Breoghania sp. L-A4: one gene and its partner. The protein of the gene in region 2 interacts with the protein of the main gene of each other region in a pairwise test. Links are inferred from orthologs where the notes say so. Each region holds a gene or a part of one and is shown on either strand. Other genes may lie near its edges.

What was found. Proteins that work in one complex are often made in the same cells at the same time.
Region 1: the proteins of D1F64_RS01400 (region 2) and sfsA interact in binary tests that used the Escherichia coli proteins (3 or more experiments, as listed by UniProt). The link is inferred for Breoghania sp. L-A4 from one-to-one orthologs.

What each region holds. Positions count from the first base shown.
Region 1 is NZ_CP031841.1:3,305,704-3,310,157, reverse strand. The notes cover bases 1-2,794. They hold sfsA (DNA/RNA nuclease SfsA), read left to right. Parts: upstream 1-945; coding sequence 946-1,644; downstream 1,645-2,794. Other genes in these bases: D1F64_RS15150 (hypothetical protein), read right to left, coding at 2,442-2,794; D1F64_RS15155 (L,D-transpeptidase), read right to left, coding at 1,678-2,346; D1F64_RS15180 (ABC transporter ATP-binding protein), read left to right, coding at 1-39. In the rest of the region: more of D1F64_RS15150, read right to left, coding at 2,795-2,801; gpt (xanthine phosphoribosyltransferase), read right to left, coding at 2,902-3,408; D1F64_RS15140 (molybdopterin-binding protein), read right to left, coding at 3,473-4,252; D1F64_RS15135 (FAD-dependent monooxygenase), read right to left, coding at 4,364-4,454. UniProt on the Escherichia coli protein: Binds to DNA non-specifically. Could be a regulatory factor involved in maltose metabolism.
Region 2 is NZ_CP031841.1:288,974-293,862, reverse strand. The notes cover bases 351-3,230. They hold D1F64_RS01400 (glutamate-5-semialdehyde dehydrogenase), read left to right. Parts: upstream 351-1,079; coding sequence 1,080-2,381; downstream 2,382-3,230. Other genes in these bases: D1F64_RS01395 (nicotinate-nucleotide adenylyltransferase), read left to right, coding at 2,378-3,043; proB (glutamate 5-kinase), read left to right, coding at 351-1,019. Also shown: more of proB, read left to right, coding at 1-350; rsfS (ribosome silencing factor), read left to right, coding at 3,284-3,694; 23S rRNA (pseudouridine(1915)-N(3))-methyltransferase RlmH, read left to right, coding at 3,818-4,300; D1F64_RS01380 (peptidoglycan DD-metalloendopeptidase family protein), read left to right, coding at 4,580-4,889. UniProt on the Escherichia coli protein: Catalyzes the NADPH-dependent reduction of L-glutamate 5-phosphate into L-glutamate 5-semialdehyde and phosphate. The product spontaneously undergoes cyclization to form 1-pyrroline-5-carboxylate.

The sequences.
Region 1 (4,454 bases), 3.0 Mb from region 2 along the record:
CGCGGCCAGGAGATCGCCGACGACGCGCTGCTGCTGTGAGGGGCATTTGTGCAGGGACCCATCCTTCGAGACGGGCCTTCGGCCCTCCTCAGGATGAGGTCCATCGTGTTGATGGCCTGAAAATATTCGCCTCACGCACGTCCTCATCCTGAGAGGAGCGCGCGGGTCTCACGGTCGCCGATCTCGTCGCCATGTTCTCCAAGGTCCGCGGCCAGGAGATCGCCGACGATGCGCTGCTGCTGTGAGGGGGCATTTGTGCAGGGACCCATCCTTCGAGACGGGCCTTCGGCCCTCCTCAGGATGAGGTCCATCGTGATGAGAGCCTGAAAATATTCGCCTCACGCACGTCCTCATCCTGAGAGGAGCGCGCCGGGCTCACGGTCGCCGATCTCGTCGCCATGTTCTCAAAGGTCCGCGGCCAGGAGATCGCCGACGACGCGCTGCTGCTGTGAGGAGGCATTTGTGCAGGGGCCCATCCTTCGAGACGGGCCTTCGGCCCTCCTCAGGAAGAGGTCCATCGTGTTGATGGCCTGAAAATATTCGCCTCACGCACTTCCTCATCCTGAGAGGAGCGCGCGGGTCTCACGGTCGCGGATCTCGTCGCCATGTTCTCAAAGGTCCGCGGTCAGGAGATCGCCGACGACGCGCTGCTGCTGTGAGGGGGCATTTGTGCAGGGGCCCATCCTTCGAGACGGGCCTTCGGCCCTCCTCAGGATGAGGTCCATCGTGTTGAGGGCCTGAAAATATTCGCCTCACGCACGTCCTCATCCTGAGGAGGCCGCTTCAGCGGCCGTCTCGAAGGATGGGCGGTGTATTGCCCATGCGCTCCGCGCGCGCGGTTTGTAATGGCGCCGGGAGAATTCTGTTCCGCCATTTCACATCATTGGTAAGGATCATGGGGATGGCGATCTTGCGTCCATTTTTCTTATCCCTAAGATCCATCCCATGAACCTTCCTCCTCTCGTCTCCGGACGCCTGATCAAGCGCTACAAGCGGTTCCTCGCCGATGTCACCCTCGACAGCGGCGAGATCATTACCGCGCATTGCGCCAATCCGGGCTCGATGCTGGGGCTGAAGACGCCCGGCAGCCGGGTGTGGCTGTCGGTGTCGGACAATCCCAAGCGCAAGCTGAAATACTCCTGGGAGCTGGTCGAGGTCGGCGGCGTGCTGGTGGGTGTCTCCACCGCGCATCCGAACGCGCTGGTGGAAGAGGCTATTCTCGAAGGCACGATTTCCGAGTTGTCAGGCTACGCGACGCTCCGGCGCGAGGTGACATACGGCAAGAACTCGCGCATCGACATTCTGCTGGAGGACGACGCGCGGCCGAAGGCCTACGTCGAGGTGAAGAATGTCAATCTGGTGCGCGAGGCGGGGCTGGCGGAATTTCCCGACGCGGTCACGCTGCGCGGCGCCAAGCACCTCGCCGAGCTCGGCGACATGGTCGAGCAGGGCCACCGCGCGGTGATGGTCTATCTGGTGCAATATCCGGGATGCGAGCGCTTCTCGCTCAGCCGCGACATCGATCCGGCCTATGGCGCGGCGTTCGATCAGGCCCGGGCGCGCGGCGTCGAGGCGCTCGCCTATGTCTGCGACATCACGCAGGACGCGATCCGCCCCGCGCGCGCTATTGAGATCGCGGAGTAGCCGGCGGTCCCGCCGCCGGCCTGATTTTCCCGCTCAGCCGACCAGCGTGCTGCTGTCCTGTCGCACGAGGATGCGGCTGCCGTCGGGCACGCGGTTGTAGAGATCGATCACGTCCTGGTTGAGCAGACGGACGCAGCCCGAGGAGACGGCCTTGCCGATCGACCATTCCTCCGACGTGCCGTGGACGCGGTACAGGGTGTCTTGGCCACCCTCGAAGATGTAGAGCGCGCGGGCGCCGAGCGGATTGTCGAGGCCCGGCTCCATTCCCTGGCGATATTTCTCCAGCTCCGGCTGGCGGGCGATCATCTCCGCCGGCGGCGTCCAGGTCGGCCAGGCGCGCTTCCAGGCGATGCGCGCCTCTCCGTCCCAGGAGAAGCCGGCGCGGCCGATGCCGACGCCGTAGCGCATGGCCTGGCCATTTTCCATCGTCAGATAGAGATAGCGGTTGGGCGTGTCCACGATGATGGTGCCGACGGGTTCCGCCGTGGGGTAGTCGACCATGGTGCGGTAGAAGGCGGGGTCCACGTTCTTGAGGTTCACCGCGGGCAGCGGAAAGCGTTCCTGCGGCATGGCTGCGTACATGGCGAGATGCACGGGCTCGGCGGCGAGCGAAGGCGCGGCGAGCTGGCGTGTCTGGGCGCTGCAGCCGGCCAGAAGCAGGCCGGAGGAGCCGGCCAGGAAGGCGCGTCGTGTGATGGGCATGGTTCGGTGATTCCTGACGGCGACGGCCGGACGGGAAGGCGTCCGGTCGCATCGCATGAAAGACAGTGTGTTGGGATGTAGGCCCCGGAGGGGCGTCAGACGCGGCCTCTGGGCGGCGGTGTGGCGACGCGTTCGTAACGCTGGTCCGGGCGCGCGACGGGCTCAACGCCCATGGCGATGCGGTGTGGCGCGCGGGCGTCGAGGATCTCGCCGGGGCTCAGCGTCGCGTCGAGGCACAGCCGTTGCCCGCACCGTTTGGCGCCGGCCGGTTGGGCCGTCGCCGGACGCTGGGCGGTCCGTGCCCAGGCGTCCTGACTCTGCGCAGGAGCATCGGCACGGGCAAGCGTCCGCGATCCGCCCTGCTGCAGGCCGGAGGTGAAGACCGCCGCGATCAGCAGCAGGCTGGCGCACAGGCGCAAAAAGGGGGTGGTGGCGCGCCACGGGGACCAACTCATGGTGCGGTGTTAGCACCGCCCCGCGCGGCCAAGAAGGCGGTTGCGTTCACATTCGCGTCAAAGGTGCGATTTGCGGCAGAAATGACACGCCCGCCGTGCCTCAGCCTTGGCTTTCCTTGGACAGCGGCGGCTGGAAGGTCAGGCCCATATCCCAGGGGAAATAGATCCAGGTGTCCTGGGAGACCTCGGTGATGAAGGTGTCGACCATCGGCCGGCCCATCGGCTTGGCGTAGACGGTGGCGAAATGCGCCTTGGGCAGCATCTCGCGCACCACCTGGGCGGTCTTGCCGGTGTCCACCAGATCGTCGATCACCAGAACGCCGGCGCCTTCGCCGCCGTCCAGCCCGATGACCTTGGGATCGACCGGCTTGATGACCTGCAGCCCGCCCTGGTCCTTGTAGTCATGGTACGAGGCGATGCAGACCGTCTCGATCATCCGGATGCCGAGCTCGCGCGCCACGATGGCCGCGGGCACCAGCCCGCCGCGGGTGATGCAGACGATGGCTTCCCATTCGCCCTGGCTGGCGAGGCGCCAGGCAAGGGCGCGGGCGTCGCGGTGGAACTGTTCCCAGTGGACGGGAAAGGCTTTCGGCTGGCCGGTTTCCATGGTGCGGTCTCTCAATTCAGGTGGCGCGCGCGGCAGGCTGCTGCAGGGCGGGGATTTGCGACGGTCAGTCTTCTGCGCGCAAGGCGTCCAGCGCCTGCTCGACCTCGGCGGTGACCCGGTCGAGCAGCGCCTGGTCGCGGGCGCGCACGACGATCTGCGTGGTGAAACGGGCGCCATCGGCGCGCGGGTAGGAGCCGATCAGCACGCCCTCGTGCGCGTCCTGGATGGCGGAAATGGCCTTGGCGACGCGGCTTTCCGGCAGCCCCGCCTCAATCGCCGCGGACAGCATCACCTTGCCGGTCTTGAGGCCAGGCGCCAGCGCGTCGAGCATCGCCTGGAAGATCGCCGGCACGCCGGCCATCACATGCACGTTGCCGATGCGAAAGCCCGGCGCAGTGGAGACCGAGTTCTCGATCAGCTCGGCGCCTTGCGGGACCCGCGCCATGCGCATGCGCGGATGCTCCATGTCGACCGATCCGTAGCGCTCGCACAGCATGGCGACGGCGCGCGGGTCGAAATCGATGGGCACGCCGAAGGCGGCGGCGATGGAATCGGCGGTGATGTCGTCATGGGTCGGGCCGATGCCGCCGGAGGTGAAGACGTAGTCGTAGCGCGGGCGCACGGCGTTGATCGCCTCGACGATGCGTTCGCGCACATCGGGCACCACGCGGACCTCCTCGAGATCGATGCCGATGGCGGTGAGATATTCGGCGATGTAGCCGATGTTCTTGTCCTTGGTGCGGCCGGACAGGATCTCGTCGCCAATGACAATGAAGGCCGCCGTGACGAGATCGTCACCGGCGGACGGCGTGCCCGGCGTCGTCTGTGCTGCTGCGTCGCCCATGCGGCTCTCCCCATGATGGATGTGCGGTACCGATCGGCTCGTGTAGCGCAGGAAAGGGCGCTTCTCAAGCGGTTTGGCGCAGGCCGCCCCGCGCCCGGACGGGAGCGTCCGTCACATCCGCCAGCCGTAGAGCCAGTCGTAGCGGTGGAGCAGCTTTTCGCCTGAGAGAAAGCGGATGCCCATGTCTCGGATCATCGCGCCG
Region 2 (4,889 bases):
TTGAAGCGCTGGCGGATGACCTGGCGGCCCTTGTCGCCCGGGGCTGCGAAGTGATGATCGTCTCCTCGGGCGCCATCGCGCTGGGGCGCGGTGTGCTTGGCCTGCCGGCCGGCGCGCTCAAGCTCGAGGAAAGCCAGGCGGCGGCGGCGGTCGGCCAGATCGCGCTCGGCCACGCCTATGCCGAGGTACTCGGCGAACGCGGCATGACGGCGGGTCAGTTGCTGCTGACACTGGGCGACACCGAGGAGCGCCGCCGCTATCTCAACGCGCGCGCGACCATTCACATGCTGTGCAAGCTGAAGGCCGTGCCGGTCATCAACGAAAACGACACGGTGGCCACCAGCGAGATCCGCTATGGCGACAACGACCGGCTGGCGGCGCGCGTCGCCACCATGGCCAGCGCCGACACGCTGGTGCTGCTGTCCGATGTCGACGGGCTTTACACCGCGCCGCCAGCGCTCGATCCCGATGCACGGTTTGTCGAGACGGTGGAGCGGGTGACGCCGGAGATCGAGGCGATGGCGGGTGCGGCGGGATCGGAGCTGTCACGCGGCGGCATGAAAACCAAGATCGATGCCGCGCGGATCGCCACCAACGCCGGCACCACAATGGTGATCGCCTCCGGCAAGCGGCTCAATCCGCTGGCCTATGTGGCCGACGGCGGCCGCGCGACCTGGTTCACCGCGCAATCGACGCCGGCCACCGCCCGCAAGACCTGGATCGCGGGGCATCTGGAAACCCGCGGCAGCGTGTCGGTAGATGCGGGCGCGGCGAAAGCGCTTGGATCCGGCCGCAGCCTGCTGCCCGCCGGCGTCACAGCCGTCAAAGGCGGATTCCAGCGCGGCGACGCGGTGTGTATCCTGAATGAAACCGGACGCGAAATCGGCCGCGGGCTGGTCGCCTACGATCACGCCGATGCGGCGCGGCTGGTTGGCCGCAACACGAATGAGATCGAGGCCATCCTGGGCTATGCCGGGCGTGCCGTGATGATCCACCGCGACGATATGGTGCTCGACTGATATCATTGGCCAAAACGGATCGCGGAGCCCAGATGGCCAGGGACGCAAGGAAACAGGGCGATGCTGAACGAAGCCGCAACGGCGCAGGACGTGGAAACAGCCGAGGATGTCGGCGCGATCATGACCCGGATCGGCGCGGACGCCCGCGCCGCCGCCCGGACGCTCGCAACCACGCCGGCCAGCCGCAAGGATGCGGCACTGCATGCCATGGCCGCCGCCATTCGCGCCAATGCGAATGCCATCCTTGCCGCCAACGCGAAGGACCTCGCCGCCATGCGTGCCCAAGGCCAGACGGCGGCGTTTCTCGATCGCGGCACACTCGATGACGCGCGCATCGAGGATATGGCCGCCGGGATCGAGGCGATTGCCGCGCTGGACGATCCTGTGGGCACCGTGATCGGCGAATGGGAGCGGCCCAACGGGCTGAAGATCGAGCGCGTGCGCACGCCGCTGGGTGTTATTGGCGTGATCTACGAAAGCCGTCCCAATGTGACGGCGGACGCGGGTGCCCTGTGCGTGAAGGCCGGCAATGCGGTGATCCTGCGCGGCGGCTCCGACAGTTTCCATTCTTCCTCGGCGATTGCCGATTGCCTGCGTCAGGGGTTGGCGGAAGCCGGTCTGCCCGAAGCCGCGATTCAGCTTGTTCCGACCACCGATCGCGCCGCCGTGGGCGCCATGCTCGGCGGGCTGGACGGCAATGTCGACGTCATCGTGCCGCGCGGCGGCAAGAGCCTGGTCGGCCGGGTGCAGAGCGAAGCCCGCGTCCCGGTCTTTGCCCATCTGGAGGGCCTGGTGCATGTCTTCATCGACAAGGATGCGGATCTGGACAAGGCGGTGAAGATCGTCGTCAACGCCAAGATGCGGCGCACCGGCATTTGCGGCGCGGCCGAAACCCTGCTGATCGACAGGGCCTGCGTGGACACCCATCTCGTGCCGCTGGTTCAGGCGCTGATCAATGCGGGCTGCGAGATCCACGGCGATGCGGAAGTTCAAGAGCGCGTGGCCGATGTGATCCCCGCGACCGACGCTGACTGGAGCACGGAATATCTCGACGCGATCATCGCGGTGAAGGTCGTCGACGGGCTGGATGCGGCGATAGATCACATCGAGACGTTGGGCTCGCACCACACCGACGCGATCATCACTGAAAACGCGCAGGCCGCGGAGACATTCCTGAGCCAGGTGGATTCCGCCATCGTCGTGCACAATGCCTCGACCCAGTTCGCCGACGGCGGCGAGTTCGGCATGGGCGCCGAGATCGGCATCGCCACCGGGCGCATGCATGCGCGTGGCCCCGTTGGCGTCGAACAGCTCACAAGCTTCAAGTATCAGGTGCGCGGCACCGGTCAGATCCGCCCGTGACGGATGCCGGGCGGCCCCCGACGACTCTGCGTCAGCAGCTCGAGGGTGCGCCCGCGCCCGAATGGATGCGCTTGCCGCCGGCCGGCCACGGCCAGCGCATCGGCCTGTTCGGCGGCTCGTTCAACCCGCCGCACAGCGGACATGCCCACGTGAGCCGCATTGCCCTGCGGCGGTTGCGACTGGATGCGGTGTGGTGGCTGGTCACACCGGGCAATCCATTGAAAAATCACGACGAACTCGCGCCACTACAAGCCCGTGTTCAGGCCTGCAAAGAGATTGCGGGCGATCCGCGCGTGCATGTGACGGCCTGGGAAGCGCTGCTGGGCACCGCCTATACGGCACAGACCATTGCCGCGTTGACGCAACGCCGGCCGGATCTGCGTTTCACTTGGATCATGGGTGCCGACAATCTGGCGGGCTTCCACCGCTGGCAAAACTGGCGCGACATCGTCGAGCGGCTGCCGGTGGCGATCGTCGACCGGCCGGATTCCACGCTCGCGGTGCTCGGGTCCCGGCTGGCCCATGCTTATGCCGCGCAGCGCGTCCCAGAGCGTGACGCCTCCGCGCTGGCCGCGATGCGGGCGCCCGCCTGGACCTTCCTACACGGACCGCGAGACCCGATTTCATCGACCGAATTGCGTCGCCGTTCGGCAACAACCTGAGATTTCCGTAACCGTGCCTTTGGGAATGTCTTGAAATAGACGCATCCGAGAGCATATCCTGACAATAGAGTGGCTATATGGCCGCGCGTAGTATATGCGGCACACCACTCGAGAATGCGTTTGTTGGCCTGGTTCTATGGTATTGCTCCCGACGGTGTTGCACCCGAAGTGCAAACCCCATCGGGGATGTCGATGAACGCGGAACACGTAACGCATGGCGAAAAGGCTATACACCTGACCATGACATCTAAAAACGAGGGCGCGGTGCTCCGCGATCCTCATGAAGCAGCGATCCAGTCGAGTGATATCGCGGATCCGCTGTCTGTCGTCCTTGCCAGCCTTGATGATTCAAAGGCCGAGGACATTGTCTCCATCGACATTTTCGGGAAGACCGCCATCGCCGATCACATGATCGTCGCGAGCGGCCGGTCGCACCGTCATGTCAGCGCCGTCGCTGATCATCTCATCCGGGATCTCAAGAAGGCCGGTCTGGGCGCTCCGCGCGTCGAGGGATTGCCCCATTGCGACTGGGTGCTGGTCGATACCGGCGACATCATCGTGCATCTGTTCCGGCCCGAAGTGCGGAGCTTCTACAACATCGAGAAGATGTGGTCCGCCGAGACCGACACGCAGCCGCAGTACTCGAACTGACGTCTTCGGGAGCGCGCTGAAGGCGGCCGCTCGCGGATACGGCTGACGATGAACCCGAGCGGCCCGCGCGGCGCCCATCCTGGCGCTGTGGCGTCGCATCGGTTGTGACACAGAGACTGGCGCATGCGGATCACCATAGCCGGTATCGGCCGGATCAAGGCCGGTGCCGACAGGGATCTTCTTGCGCGCTATCTCGATCGCGCGCGCAAGAGCGGCCCGGCGCTGGGGTTCTCAGGTCCCGACATCATAGAACTGGCGGAATCACGCGCCTCCCGCGCGCAGGACCGCAAGCAGGCAGAAGCCGAAGCCTTGCTCGCCGCCCTTCCGGAGCGCTGCGTGCTGGTGGCGTTGGACGAGCGCGGCAAGACAATGCCAAGCCCGGATTTCGCCGCCCGCATCGGGCGCTGGCGCGATGACGGTGTCTCCGATCTCGCCTTTGTCATCGGCGGCGCGGACGGACACGGCGAGGCGCTTCTGGCGCGCGCCGATCTCAAGCTTTCCTTCGGCGCGATGACATGGCCGCACCAGCTCGTGCGCATTCTCCTCGCAGAGCAGGTTTACCGCGCCATATCCATCCTTGCGGGTCATCCATATCATCGTTCCTAAGAGCCGCTGGACCCGGCCTGAACACGTGCTGTTTACCAGGTGTGCACTGCGGCTACTGCGGACTCATCGCGCCTGTTTGTCGCCGCAATCTGCCGATACGAAGAAGAGCCCCCGGAATCTTATGGTTGACGTTTCGTTAATCGGCCGCTGACATACTCGACGGGGTGAGTTACTGGCGCGACCATCAGGCTCGAGACAGCCGTTTGGCTGGTGGCCTGAACGGAGGACAAGGTGACGGCGCACCGTCGCGGAATCAGTGCAATTCCGGCAGGATCAGGAGTGACGGGCTTCCATCGCATGGGCGCCCGCGCCGCGTGTGGCGAGGTGCGTTTCGCGCTGCGCGCCTGGCTGTGTGGTGTATCGATACCGCTTCTGCTGCTCACGGCGGCGGCAACATCCGCAGCGGCAACCCAGAGCGAGGTCGACCCCGACGCCGCGGAGCTTGTCGCTGAAGATGCGGGCGCCGCTCAGACCGAGGCGGAACGCGCCAAACAGGCACACGAACAGGAACTGCAGGCGCTGACGCGCGACATCAGCCTGACCGAGGAACGCCAGGCGGAACTCAAGCGCGAGATCGATGCGATCAACC